Linked DNA regions of Bradyrhizobium diazoefficiens. The protein of the gene in region 1 interacts with the protein of each later gene in a pairwise test. Links are inferred from orthologs where the notes say so. Each region holds a gene or a part of one and is shown in the gene's direction. Other genes may lie near its edges.

Region 1 (7,597 bases):
TCTGGTCTGGGGCATGATCGCCTCGATGTGGATCGGCAATCTGATGCTGATCATCATCAACCTGCCGCTGGTCGGAATCTGGGTCCGACTGCTGCGTGTGCCGTACCGGCTGATGTTCCCTTCGATCGTGATCTTCTGCGCGATCGGCATCTACTCGGTGAACAACGCGCCGGTCGACGTCATCTTGGCAGGTGTGTTCGGTCTCGTCGGCTATTGGCTGATCAAGCACGATTTCGAGCCGGCGCCGCTGCTGCTCGGCATGGTGCTCGGACCGCTGATGGAAGAGAACCTGCGCCGCGCATTGCTGATCTCGCGCGGTGACTGGAGCGTGTTCCTGACGCGTCCGCTCTCGGCGGTGCTGCTCGCGATCGCGGCGTTCCTTCTGATACTTACGGTGCTGCCTTTCTTGCGGGCCAAGCGCGACGAGGTGTTCACCGAATCCGAGAATTGATCGCGGGTGGGTGCGCGAGCCGCCAACTTAGCGAGCACAATCAAGCCGATAGACAAGGGGTGGGACGCCAGTTCCGCCCCTTGTGGTTTGGGCCGGGAACGCTCATTTTTCGGGGTATAGTGGCCGCGGACAGCGAATCGCCGCTGTCGCAGCGCGGGGGTGGCCGTTAAGTTCGCCGCCTCCCCAAAGGCTCATTGGCACATGCACCAGTATCAGGACCTGCTCGAGCGGATTCTTTCAGACGGCGCCGAGAAGACCGACCGGACCGGCACCGGCACGCTGTCGGTGTTCGGCCATCAGATGCGCTTCAATCTGTCCGCCGGCTTCCCAATGCTGACCACCAAGCGGCTGCCGCTGAAGGCGATCGTGCATGAGCTGCTGTGGTTCCTGAAGGGCGACACCAACATCAAGTACCTCAAGGACAACGGCGTCACCATCTGGGACGAGTGGGCCGACGCCAATGGCGATCTCGGCCCGGTCTATGGCCATCAATGGCGCTCCTGGCCGGCGCCGGACGGCCGCAGCATCGACCAGATCGCTGACGTCGTCGACATGATCAAGCGCAATCCGGACTCGCGCCGCCTGATCGTCTCGGCGTGGAATCCGGCCGAAGTCGACAAGATGGCGCTGCCGCCCTGTCATTGCCTGTTCCAGTTCTATGTCGCCAGCGGCAAGCTGTCGTGCCAGCTCTATCAGCGCTCGGCGGACGTATTCCTCGGCGTGCCCTTCAATATCGCGTCCTACGCGCTGCTCACCATGATGGTGGCGCAGGTCACCGGCCTGAAGCCCGGCGATTTCGTGCATTCGTTCGGCGACACCCATCTCTATTCCAACCATCTGGAGCAGGCGCGGCTGCAGCTCACGCGTGCGCCGCGCGCGCTGCCGGTGATGCGGATCAATCCCGACGTGAAGGACATCTTCTCCTTCCGTTACGAGGATTTCGAGCTCGTCGGCTACGATCCGCATCCGCATATCAAGGCGGAAGTCGCGGTTTAGCACCGATGTCGCTGAGCATTCGCCGCGCGCGTCCTGGCGAAGCCGGGCTTGTCCTCGATTTCGTCCGCGAGCTCGCCGTGTACGAAAAGCTCTCGCATGAGGTCGAGGCGACCGAAGCGATGATTGCGGTCGCCTTGTTCGGTAACGATCCACGGCTGTTTTGTGCGATTGCCGAGTGGAACGGCGAGCCCGTCGGCTTTGCGGTGTGGTTCCTGAATTTCTCGACCTTCAGCGGCCGCCACGGCATCTATCTCGAAGATTTATATGTGCGGCCGTCGCATCGGGGCAAAGGCATCGGCAAGGCGCTGCTGGTCTATCTGGCGAAGGAATGCGTCGACAATGGCTGGTCGCGCCTGCAATGGGCGGTGCTCGACTGGAACGCGCCGTCGATCGCGTTCTACAAATCGCTCGGCGCCGTGATGCTGGACGATTGGACGCTGTGTCGTGTCAGCGGTCCTGCACTGACGCGGCTTGCGGGGTCCTGATGGAGATCGTCTTCGTCGTCGCGATTGCGGAGAACGGCGTCATCGGTGCCGGCAACGCGATCCCGTGGCGATTGAAATCCGACATGGCGCGCTTCAAGGCGCTCACCATCGGCAAACCCGTGATCATGGGCCGCAAGACCTTTGAATCCCTGCCCGGGCGCCGGCCGCTGCGGGGCCGCACCAACATCGTGATCACGCGCGATGCGGACTACCGCGCCGCCGGCGCTGTCGTCACGACATCGGCCACGGACGCGGGCGCGGTTGCGCTTGGTGATGCCCTGCGGCGTTCGGTCGCCGAGATCGCGGTGATCGGCGGCGCCGAGATCTACCGGCAATGGCTCGATCGCGCTGACCGCCTCGAGATCACGGAAGTGCATGCGCGGCCCGACGGCGACACGCATTTTAGGATCGACAGGGCGCAGTGGGACGAAACGAGCCGCGTCCGCCATCCGGCCGGACCGGACGACAGCGCCGACTTCTCCTATGTGACATATCGTCGGCGGCCGTCCTATTAACTGCATTCGCCAATGTTTACATTGACTTTTCCGCCCCCGAGCATAGCTCGTGGGTCGGTCAGGCTTGCGTTGTAAGGGCCCTTTCGGTCCCCTATAAAGCCGGACCGGACAATGCGGGCCGGCTTAAGTTCTAGTCCCGGTCTGCCGAGGAGAGCGTCGAATGCCGTGGAAGAATCAGGGCGGTGGCCCGTGGGGCTCGGGTCCGAAGGGACCATGGGGCTCAGGCCCGCAACCCGTCGGGCCGAGGCCGCCGGATCTGGAGGACCTTCTGCGGCGCGGCCAGGACCGGCTGCAGCAGATCATGCCCGGTGGCTATTTCTCCGGCATAGGCATCACGCTGATCCTGCTGATCATCATCGCACTCTGGCTGTTGTCGGGCTTCTTCCGCGTGCAGTCTGAAGAGCAGGGAGTCGTGCTGCGCTTCGGCAAGCATGTGCGCACCGTGGATCCGGGCCTGAACTATCATCTGCCCTATCCGATCGAGACCGTGCTGCTGCCGAAGGCTCTGCGCGTGTCCACCATTTCCATCGGCATGACCCTGATCGACGATCCGGCCCGCCGCGGCCGCTCGATCCGTGACGTGCCGGAAGAGAGCCTGATGCTGACCGGCGACGAGAACATCGTCGATGTCGACTTCACCGTGCTGTGGCGCATCAAGCCCAACGGCGTCGGCAACTTCCTGTTCAACATCCAAAACCCCGAGGGCACCGTGAAGGCGGTCGCCGAAAGCGCGATGCGCGAGGTGATCGGCCGCTCTGACATCCAGCCGATCCTGACCGGGGCGCGGACGCAGACCGAAACCACCGTGCAGGATTTGATGCAGAAGACGCTCGATGGCTACGGCGCCGGCATCCAGATCACCCAGGTGCAGATGCAGAAGGTCGATCCGCCGGCGCAGGTGATCGATGCGTTCCGCGACGTGCAGGCGGCGCGCGCCAACCTCGAGCAGTTGCAGAACGAAGCGCAGACCTATGCCAACAAGATCGTGCCGGAAGCGCGCGGCAACGCGGCGCGGATCCTGCAGGCCGCCGAAGGCTACAAGGAGCAGGCGGTCGCCGAGGCCAAGGGCCAGAGCTCGCGCTTCCTGAAGGTGTATGAGGAATACAAGAAGGCGCCCGACGTGACGCGTGAACGGATCTATCTGGAGACCATGGAGCGCGTGCTCGGCGGATCGGACAAGCTGATCTACGACGGAAGCTCCTCGGGCCAGGGCGTCGTGCCCTATCTGCCGCTGAATGAATTGTCGGCCAAGAGGCCGACGACGACAGGCCAGCAGCCGAGCGGAGGCACAAGATGAGGTCTCCGGTTACAGGCATCGTTGCGCTGCTTGCGGCGCTTCTGGTCGTGATTGTCGGCTACATGTCGTTGTTCACGGTGCAGCAGACCGAGCAGACCATCGTGCTGCAATTCGGCAAGCCGGTGGACGTCGTCACCGATCCCGGGCTGCACTTCAAGGCGCCCTGGAACTCCGTGATCAACATCGACAAGCGGATCCTCGATCTCGAGAACCCGTCGCAGGAGGTCATTGCCTCCGACCAGAAGCGGCTCGTGGTCGACGCCTTTGCGCGCTACCGCATCAAGGACGCGCTACGCTTCTACCAGAGCGTCGGCTCGATCCAGGCCGCGAACCTCCAGCTCACCTCGCTGTTGAACGCGGCGTTGCGCCGCGTGCTCGGTGAGGTCAACTTCATCGCCGTAGTGCGTGATGAGCGCGAGAGGCTGATGGGGCGCATCCGCGAGCAGCTCGACCACGAGGCCGGCGGTTACGGTATCGAGGTCGTCGACGTCCGCATTCGCCGTGCCGACCTGCCGGAGCAGAACAGCCAGGCGGTGTACGACCGGATGAAGTCCGAGCGTCAGCGGGAAGCGGCCGAATTCCGTGCACAGGGCGGCCAGAAGGCGCAGGAGATCCGCTCCAAGGCCGACCGTGATGTGACGGTGATTATTGCCGAAGCCAACTCGCAGGCCGAGCAGACGCGCGGCGTGGGTGACGCCGAGCGCAACCGTCTCTTTGCCGAAGCCTATGGCAAGGATGCTGACTTCTTCGCGTTCTACCGGTCGATGACGGCCTACGAGACCGGGCTGAAGAAGGACGACACCCGCTTCCTGCTGCGGCCGGACTCGGATTTCTTCCGGTATTTTGGTAACCCGTCCGGCAAGACGGCGACCGAGACGCCGGCGAAACCGTAAGCTAGACAAGGACGGCAGGTTTGGCCGCCCTTCGTCCAGACAAGAACAGCACCACGGGAGGTTCCAATCCGATGAGGTCCATTGCGTTCGCCGACTTCCTCATCGGCTTAGGCATTCTGTTCGTGCTGGAAGGCTTGATGTTCGCGGCCAGTCCAAACTGGATGCGCAAGGCCATGAAGAGCGCCATTGCCACGCCGGACAATATCCTGCGGGCGGTCGGGATCGGCTCGGCCGTCGCCGGCCTGATCCTGATCTGGGTGATGCGACGCCCGATCTAGCTGTCGCGCCAACGCCAAAGTGAAGGCGAGAGGCGGGTTTTCGCCGTATTATCCGGATCTTGAAACCCGTTAAGCTCCGCGCTTGCGCCGTGCCCCCGTTCGAGCGCAGTCTTGAGGCCGAATCCTATTCTCTGGAGATTACAATGACCGCAGCCATCATTGCCCAGACCCGCTTGCGCTTAGGGCTGGCGGCGCTCGCCGTCGGCGCTTTCGGCGTGTTCGGCTCGCCGGCGCATGCGCGCGGACCGGAGGGCATCGCCGACGTCGCCGAAAAGGTGATCGACGCGGTCGTCAACATCTCGACCTCGCAAACCGTCGAGGCCAAGGGCGGCGGCAGCAACACCATGCCGCAATTGCCGCCCGGCTCGCCCTTCGAGGAATTCTTCGACGACTTCTTCAAGAACCGCAAAGGTCCCGGCGGCGGCAGCAAGGGCGGCGATAACGGCGCCGGCCCGCCGCGCAAGACCAACTCGCTCGGAAGCGGCTTCATCATCGACACCTCCGGCGTCGTGGTGACCAACAACCACGTCATCGCGGATGCAGACGAGATCAACGTCATCCTCAACGACGGCACCAAGATCAAGGCCGAGCTGGTCGGCGTCGACAAGAAGACCGACCTCGCCGTCTTGAAGTTCAAGCCGTCGAAGCCGCTCGTCTCGGTGAAGTTCGGCGACTCGGACAAGCTGCGTTTGGGTGACTGGGTGGTCGCGATCGGCAACCCCTTCAGCCTCGGCGGCACGGTGACCGCGGGCATCGTCTCGGCCAAGAACCGCGACATCTCCTCGGGCCCCTATGACAGCTACATCCAGACCGACGCCGCCATCAACCGCGGCAATTCCGGCGGCCCGCTGTTCAACCTCGAAGGCGACGTCATCGGCGTCAACACCCTGATCATCTCGCCCTCCGGCGGCTCGATCGGCATCGGCTTCGCCGTGCCGTCGAAGACGGTCGCGGGCGTCGTCGACCAGCTCCGCCAGTTCGGCGAATTGCGCCGCGGCTGGCTTGGCGTGCGCATCCAGGGCGTCACCGACGAGATCGCCGAGAGCTTGAACATCAAGCCGGCGCGCGGCGCGCTGGTGGCCGGCATCGACGACAAGGGCCCGGCCAAGCCGGCCGGCATCGAACCGGGCGACGTCGTCGTCAAGTTCGACGGCAAGGACGTCAAGGATCCGAAGGACCTGTCTCGCGTCGTCGCCGACACCGCGGTCGGCAAGGAGGTCGACGTCGTCATCATCCGCAAGGGCGAGGAGCAGACCAAGAAGGTCACGCTCGGTCGCCTGCAGGATCCCGAAAAGGTGCAGGCCGCTGTCAAGACCGACGAGCCGCCGCCTGAGAAGCTGGTGACGCAGAAGGCGCTCGGCCTCGATCTCGCCGTGCTGAACAAGGATCTGCGCACGCGTTACAAGATCAAGGACACCGTCAAGGGCGTGGTCGTCACCAATGTCGACGCCAGTTCGGACGCCGCCGAGAAGCGGCTCTCCGCCGGCGACGTCATCGTCGAAGTCGCGCAGGAAGCAGTCGCTAGCGGCGCCGACATCCAGAAGCGCGTGGACCAGCTCAAGAAGGACGGCAAGAAGTCCGTGCTGCTGCTGGTCTCGAATGGTGACGGCGAGCTGCGGTTTGTGGCGCTGAGCGTGCAGTAAGGGACGTTCTTAGCCCCACACTCACTGTCATGCCCCGGCTTGACCGGGGCCCAGCACGCCGCGGCTTCTCGGTTCAAGCACTGCCGCCTCTGGAATACTGGATCACCCGCTTTTCGCGGGTGATGACAGCGGAGAGGAGGCTACCCCTCTACGAATTCGTCCCGCCGATACCCCTGCGCATAAAGCAGCGCTGTGAGATCGCCATGGTCGATCCGCGCAGCCGCCGCTGCCGCCACCGCCGGCTTCGCGTGATACGCCACGCCCAGCCCCGCCGCCTGGATCATCGCGAGGTCGTTGGCGCCGTCGCCGACGACGACCGAGTCAACGTCATCGAGATCGAACGATTCCATCAGGTCCACCAGCGTCGCCAGCTTGGCCGCGCGGCCCAGGATCGGCTCCTTCACCTCGCCGGTGAACTTGCTGTCGCGCACGACGAGCTCGTTGGCGCGGTTCTCCTGGAAGCCGAGTTTGGCGGCGACTGCGCGCGTGAACAGGGTGAAGCCGCCGGAGACGAGGCAGGTATAGGCGCCGTGGGCGCGCATGGTCGCGACCAATTCGCGGCCGCCCGGGGTGAGCGTAATGCGCTTGGCCAGCACCTCGTCGACGACGCTGGCGGGGAGATCCTTCAGCAGCGCGACGCGCTCGCGCAGCGCCGGCTCGAACTCGATCTCGCCACGCATCGCGCGTTCAGTGATGGTCGCTACATGAGCCTTCATCCCGACGAGATCGGCGAGCTCGTCAATGCATTCCTGACCAATCATGGTGGAATCCATATCGGCGAGAAAAAGCTTCTTGCGCCGGAAGCCGACTGGCTGCACGACAATGTCGATGGGCAGGTCACCGCGGATCTCGCGCAACCGCTCTTCGATGGCGTGACGGTCGCCTGCGAGGTTACTGTCGGCGCCGAAGGGAATGTCAACCGCAACCCCGTCGAACAGCCAGTGCGCGGGTGTTGCTTGTGGCAGCACGGCGCGAGCGCCGTCGACGATGGTGGAATCGAGCGCGGGATTGGCGGGATTGCAGATCAGCGTGGCGACGA
Region 2 (6,287 bases), 540 kb from region 1 along the record:
ATGTGGCTCGCGGCGCGCTGGCGGCGCAGCCTCGCGCGCGGCCCGGAGCTCACCGTCGTCACCGTCGATCATGGCCTGCGGGCGGAGGCGGCGCGCGAGGCGCGTGAGGTCAAACGGCTCGCCGTCGAGCTCGGACTGGCGCACCGGACCCTGCGCTGGCGCGGTCCAAAGCCTGCAACAGGATTGCCGGCCGCCGCGCGCGAAGCCCGCTACCGCCTGCTCGCGCAGGCCGCGCGCTCGGCCGGCGCGAGCCATGTGCTGACCGCCCATACCCGCGACGACCAGGCCGAGACCCTGTTGATGCGGCTGCTCCGCGGCAGCGGCATTGCCGGGCTGTCGGCGATGTCGCGCCTCACGACGCGCGACGGAATCGTGCTGGCGCGACCGCTGCTCGACGTGCCGAAATCGCAGCTCGTCGCGACCCTGAAGCGGGCCAGGATCGGGTTTGCCGACGATCCGACCAATCGCGATGCGGCCTTCACGCGGCCGCGGTTGCGGGCGCTGCTGCCGCAGCTCGCAGCCGAGGGCGGCGATGCACGCACGCTGGTGAGACTATCGGCGCGGCTCGCCCGGGCCAACGCGGCGGTCGAGGTGCTGACCGACGGCGCCGAGCGCTTCCTCCGTTTGCGGGATCGCGGCGATGCGCTGCAGCCGGGCGTTCGCAGTTTCGAGGCCGCGGCCTTCGCGACCCTGCCGGAAGAAGTCCGGCTCCGGCTCTTGCTGCGGGCCATCGACGCGCTCGGGCACGAGGGGCCGGCGGAACTCGCCAAAGTCGAGACCCTGCTGGCCGCGCTCGATCAGGCCATGCGCGATCAGGGCATGCACGATCAGGACATTCGCGATCAGGACATGGCGGCTCGCTCCCGTGCACCTGCAAATGGCCGTGCCATCCTGAAGCAGACCCTGGCGGGAGCCTTGATCAGTCTTGCCGGGGGGCGTATCCACATCGCGCCTGCGCCGGCCCGACGGTCCCCAGGAAGACGTGAAGGGGCTTGAAGGGCGGATGAGGGCGCATCATGACACCGGCCGTTTCGACGGCCCGCCGTCAGGACACCTTAACCAGGCAGGAAAAACCCCGGCCAGGGCGCCATTATTTCAGCGGGAATCGATCTAAGATGGGCTAAATAGTCCCATCTCGTTCCCTTGGCAGCGACCGGGGCGGCACCTAAATTGTATGCGTCTAACCGAGAGGATTCCTTGGGGATTTTCTCTAGTTGCCCAAGGATGAGGCCGCGATCCGCGCGACCACGAAGGAAGATCGATGAACGCCAATCTGCGCAATTTCGCCCTCTGGGTCATCATTGTTTTGCTGCTGTTGGCGTTGTTCACGCTCTTCCAGAATCCGGGCCAGCGGGCTTCCTCGCAGGATATCGCTTTCTCGCAGCTCTTGAGCGAAGTTGACCAGGGCCGAGTCCGCGACGTCGTGATCCAGGGGCCTGATATCCACGGCACCTTCACCAACGGCTCCAGCTTCCAGACCTATGCGCCGAACGACCCGACGCTGGTGAAGCGCCTGTACGACAGCAAGGTGCAGATCACCGCGAAGCCGCCCGGCGACAACGTGCCGTGGTTCGTGTCGCTGCTGGTCTCCTGGCTGCCCTTCATCGCGCTGATCGGCGTCTGGATCTTCCTGTCGCGGCAGATGCAAGGCGGCGCCGGCAAGGCGATGGGCTTTGGCAAGTCGCGCGCGAAGATGCTGACCGAGGCCCATGGCCGCGTCACCTTCGAGGACGTCGCCGGCGTGGACGAGGCCAAGCAGGACCTGCAGGAGATCGTCGAATTCCTGCGCGACCCCGGCAAATTCCAGCGCCTCGGCGGCCGCATTCCGCGCGGCGTGCTGCTGGTCGGCCCTCCCGGCACCGGTAAGACCCTGATCGCGCGTGCGGTCGCGGGCGAAGCCAACGTGCCGTTCTTCACCATCTCCGGTTCGGACTTCGTCGAGATGTTCGTCGGCGTCGGCGCCAGCCGCGTCCGCGACATGTTCGAGCAGGCCAAGAAGAACGCGCCCTGCATCATCTTCATCGACGAAATCGATGCCGTCGGTCGTCACCGTGGCGCCGGCCTCGGCGGCGGCAATGACGAGCGCGAGCAGACGCTGAACCAGCTGCTGGTCGAGATGGACGGCTTCGAGGCGAACGAGGGCGTGATCCTGATCGCCGCGACCAACCGTCCCGACGTGCTCGATCCCGCGCTGCTGCGTCCGGGCCGCTTCGACCGCCAGGTCGTGGTGCCGAACCCCGACGTCGTCGGCCGCGAGCAGATCCTCAAGGTTCACGTCCGCAAGGTGCCCTTGGCGCCGGATATCAACCTCAAGACCATCGCGCGCGGCACCCCGGGCTTCTCCGGCGCCGACCTGATGAACCTCGTCAACGAAGCCGCATTGACCGCTGCGCGCCGCAACAAGCGCATGGTGACCCAGGCCGAGTTCGAGGAAGCCAAGGACAAGGTGATGATGGGCGCCGAGCGCAAGTCGCTCGTCATGACCGAGGAAGAGAAGCTCTTGACGGCCTATCACGAGGGCGGCCACGCCATCGTCGGCCTCAACGTGCCCGCGACCGATCCGATCCACAAGGCGACCATCATCCCGCGCGGCCGTGCGCTTGGCATGGTCATGCAGCTCCCCGAGCGCGACAAGCTGTCGATGTCTCTGGAGCAGATGACCTCGCGCCTCGCCATCATGATGGGCGGCCGCGTCGCCGAAGAGCTGATCTTCGGCCGCGAGAAGGTGACCTCTGGTGCGGCCTCCGACATCGAGCAGGCGACCCGCCTTGCCCGCATGATGGTGACGCGCTGGGGCCTGTCGGAAGAACTCGGCACCGTCTCCTACGGCGAGAACCAGGACGAGGTCTTCCTCGGCATGTCGGTCTCGCGGACGCAGAACGCCTCCGAGGCGACCGTCCAGAAGATCGACTCCGAGATCCGCCGTCTGGTCGAGGAAGGCTACAAGGAAGCGACCCGCATTCTCACCGAGAAGCACGGTGACCTCGAAGCGCTGGCCAAGGGCCTGCTCGAGTTCGAAACGCTCTCCGGTGACGAGATCGTCGATCTGCTCAAGGGCAAGAAGCCGAACCGCGAGTCCGTGCTCGAGCCGGCCACGCCGCGCGCCTCGGCCGTGCCCCCGGCCGGCAAGTCGCGCCCGCGGCCCGATCCGGATCCCGGCCTGGAGCCGCAGCCGCAGGCGTAACGTCCGCGTCTCATGGCCGGCACTTCCGGCAAACCGATTGTGCAAAAGCTCGGCATCAAGCCGGGCTTTTGTATTTTCGTGGATGGTCTTGCGGCGCCCTATCGCGATGTCGTCGGCGAACTTCCTGACGGTGTGATCATTGCCAAGACCGCCAAGCCGCCGCTCGACATGGTGCATCTCTTCGCAGCCGAGACCAAAGGCCTCGCTGCAAAACTGCGCAGCTACCGCAAGGCGATCGCGCCCAATGGAATGATCTGGGCATCCTGGCCCAAGAAAGCGTCCGGGGTCGCGACTGATGTCACCGAAGCATTGGTACGCGAGACCGCGCGCGCGGGCGGCCTCGTCGATATCAAGATCTGCGCCGTCGACGACGTCTGGTCCGGCCTGAAGCTCGTGATCCCCGTCAAGGACCGCGCGAAGCCAACGAAATAGCACTGCTCTCGTAGGGTGGGCGAAGGCGCGAAAGCGCCGTGCCCACCATCTCTCGGCATTCGTGACGAAAGTGGTGGGCACGCTGTCGCTTTGCCCACCCTACGATATCTCACTTCGCCGCAGCCCCCGCTGCTTCACCACGCCCCATCATCCCGCACATGGACCACCGCGACCTTGTCGGCATAGACCCGCTTCCAGCCCTTGATGTGATCCAGGATCTGGGCCGCAGGCGAATCCGGCGTCAGCAGCGTTGCGTCGATCCTGTTGTCGTCGAGCATGCGCAGCAGGCCGGAGACGTCGCGGCCGTCTTCGGCGGCAAAATAGTCCATCAGGAATTTTTCGCCGTAGAGCTCCGACCGTCCGTCGACGAAAGGCCTGATGTCGCGGACGATCAGGTAGCCGCCAAAACCGTAGGAATTGAAGACGCGCGCGGCCTTGCGCTCAGCCAGCACGTCGACTGCCGCAACCGGCGTCTGTACCGTGGAGAATTCGAAGACATGACGGCCTGCAAAGGTCGCGGTCGCGCTTGCGGTCGCAAGCACGATCGCCACCGCGGCCAGCGCCGCCGGGGCGCCTGGGGTCATCCGCAAGCTGCGCGGCGCATCAGAGATGGGCCTGAACCAGCCGCTCAGCGGCTGCGCGAGCACCAGAGGAACGAGCACGCCGAAGGTCTCGATGCTGCGGACATGCGCCAGCGCCATCCAGGTCGCGCCGAGGATCAGCAGCACGCGCGGCGGCGACAGCATCAGCCCACGCGTGAGCGCGAGACCGAGCAATCCGAGCAGCGCACCCGCGAACGGGCTGAACGAGCTGAAATCGGCCGGGCGCCATTCGGCGATGACGGAGAACGATTTGCCGAGGCTGAGGATGCGGGCGGCACCGAGCAGCGTGTCCAGGCCATAGGGCGTGCAGCAACTCGCCGCCAGCGCTCCGAGCCCGAACGCGGCCCAGCGCAGCGCAAGCGGCAGCCGGCGCGACGGCGCGGCGCGCCAGAGCGCCTCGAGGCCGATTGCGCCGATCCAGGCGAGTCCAAGCACGAAGCCGCCGTGAAGGTTGGCCCACAGCACCATCAGTGGCAGCAGCAGGAACGACGGCGCGCGGCCGCGGTCGGCCGCGGCCATCAAGGCGCCGGTCCAGGCAACCATGACCGGCAGGGCCAGCACATGCGGTCGGGCCAGTAGATGCGGCGCCGCCAGCGTCATCGCCAGCAGGCAGAACACCAGCGCATAGGGCAGGTCGAGTTGCCGTTGCAGGAAGGTCAGCAGCAATCCCATCGCCAGCGCGATCGCGGCCGCGGTCAGCACGACGGGGCCGGCCCATCCCCAATGCGAATAGGCGGTCGCGAGCAGCACTTGCGATAGCCATGAGGTCGAAAGCCACACATCACCCTGGCGCGTCAGCGAATAGAAGTCGGTCCAGGGCACGGCGCGATGATCGAGGATCCACCCGCCGACCTTGATCTGCCAGAGTGTATCAGGATCGTGCAGCAGGCTGTCGCCACTCACCAGCAGCAGCAGAAAGATCGCAGCCGCGACGCACAGCGGCGCCAGATTGCGCCGGGCCCGCGCGATTGGAAGGCTGGCCGCGATGGTCATGGCTTGGCCGGCGCCGCCGCCGGCTCGCCATCCCGCACATGGATCACGGCGATGTCGTCGGCATAGAGCCGCTTCCAGCCCTTGATGTGGTCCAGGATTTGCGGTCCCGGCGTGTCGGCTCCCAGCAGCGTCGCGTCGATCTTGTATTCGTCCAGCAGGCGCGGCAGCAGCTCGGGCTTCTTGCCCTCGGTGGCCTTGAAGAAGTCCATCACGAACTTCTCGCCGTAGAGCTCGGCGCGGCCGTCGACGAAGACGGGGATGTCGCGCGAGATCAGATAGCCGCCGAACTGGTAGGCGTTGAAGATGCGCTGCGCCTTGCGCTCTCGGAGCAGGTCGACGGCGGCCACTGGCGTCTGGCCCATCGTGAAGGTGAAGCGGTGATGCGACATGTAGATCGAGGTCGAGGTCCAGGTCGCGGCTGCGATCATCAGTGCACCCATAACCGTGACATAGCGCGCCGGCGTGCTCTGGACGGCTTGCGCGTCAGCCTGCGGCAGCGGTGATTTTTCACCCAGCGGCTTGGCGAGCGCCAGCGGCACCAGGAAGGCAAAGGCCTCGATGCTCCTGACATGGGTAAGCCCCATCCAGGTGAAAAGCAGGATCAGGAGGATGCGCGGCGGCGACAGCGTCAGGCCACGAAACAGGCCGATCGCGATGAGGCCGAGGATCGCGCCTTCGAACGCGGAGAACGAGGCGAAATTCGCCGGCATCCATTCCGAGATGACCGACAGCAGCTCGCCGAGATTGAGGATGTTGGTGGCGCCCAGCAGCGTGCGCCAGCCATAGGGCGTGACGCAGGCGGCTGCCATCGCGGCGACGCCGAACAGGAACCAGCGCGCGAGCAGCCGGATCTGCTTGCCGGAATCGAGAGTCCAGATTGCGTCCAGCGCCATCGGGCCGATCAGCGCGAGGCCGAGCACGAAGCCGCCGTGAAGGTTCGCCCACAGCGACATCAGCGGCAGCCAGACCCAGGATGGCGTGACCTTGCGGTCGGCCGCATTCATGAGAATGCCGACCCATGCGATCATCACCGGCAGCGCCAGGATGTGCGGCCGCGCCAGGATGTGGTGCAGCGA

The links. The genes of interacting proteins can lie anywhere in the genome.
Region 2: the proteins of hflC (region 1) and ftsH interact in binary tests that used the Escherichia coli proteins (3 or more experiments, as listed by UniProt). The link is inferred for Bradyrhizobium diazoefficiens from one-to-one orthologs.

The regions. Positions count from the first base shown.
Region 1 is NZ_CP067102.1:6,309,874-6,317,470, reverse strand. Bases 2,690-5,688 are described here. They hold hflC (protease modulator HflC), read left to right. Parts: upstream 2,690-3,740; coding sequence 3,741-4,637; downstream 4,638-5,688. Other genes in these bases: JJC00_RS29330 (Do family serine endopeptidase), read left to right, coding at 5,059-5,688; JJC00_RS29335 (DUF2065 domain-containing protein), read left to right, coding at 4,709-4,915; hflK (FtsH protease activity modulator HflK), read left to right, coding at 2,690-3,744. In the rest of the region: JJC00_RS29365 (tripartite tricarboxylate transporter permease), read left to right, coding at 1-451; JJC00_RS29360 (thymidylate synthase), read left to right, coding at 653-1,447; JJC00_RS29355 (GNAT family N-acetyltransferase), read left to right, coding at 1,453-1,932; JJC00_RS29350 (dihydrofolate reductase), read left to right, coding at 1,932-2,447; more of hflK, read left to right, coding at 2,608-2,689; more of JJC00_RS29330, read left to right, coding at 5,689-6,558; phosphoserine phosphatase SerB, read right to left, coding at 6,699-7,597.
Region 2 is NZ_CP067102.1:6,845,011-6,851,297, reverse strand. Bases 738-3,722 are described here. They hold ftsH (ATP-dependent zinc metalloprotease FtsH), read left to right. Parts: upstream 738-1,261; coding sequence 1,262-3,184; downstream 3,185-3,722. Other genes in these bases: JJC00_RS31860 (DUF3052 family protein), read left to right, coding at 3,197-3,616; tilS (tRNA lysidine(34) synthetase TilS), read left to right, coding at 738-996. Outside these bases: more of tilS, read left to right, coding at 1-737; JJC00_RS31855 (hypothetical protein), read right to left, coding at 3,751-5,211; JJC00_RS31850 (hypothetical protein), read right to left, coding at 5,208-6,287. UniProt on the Escherichia coli protein: Acts as a processive, ATP-dependent zinc metallopeptidase for both cytoplasmic and membrane proteins. Plays a role in the quality control of integral membrane proteins.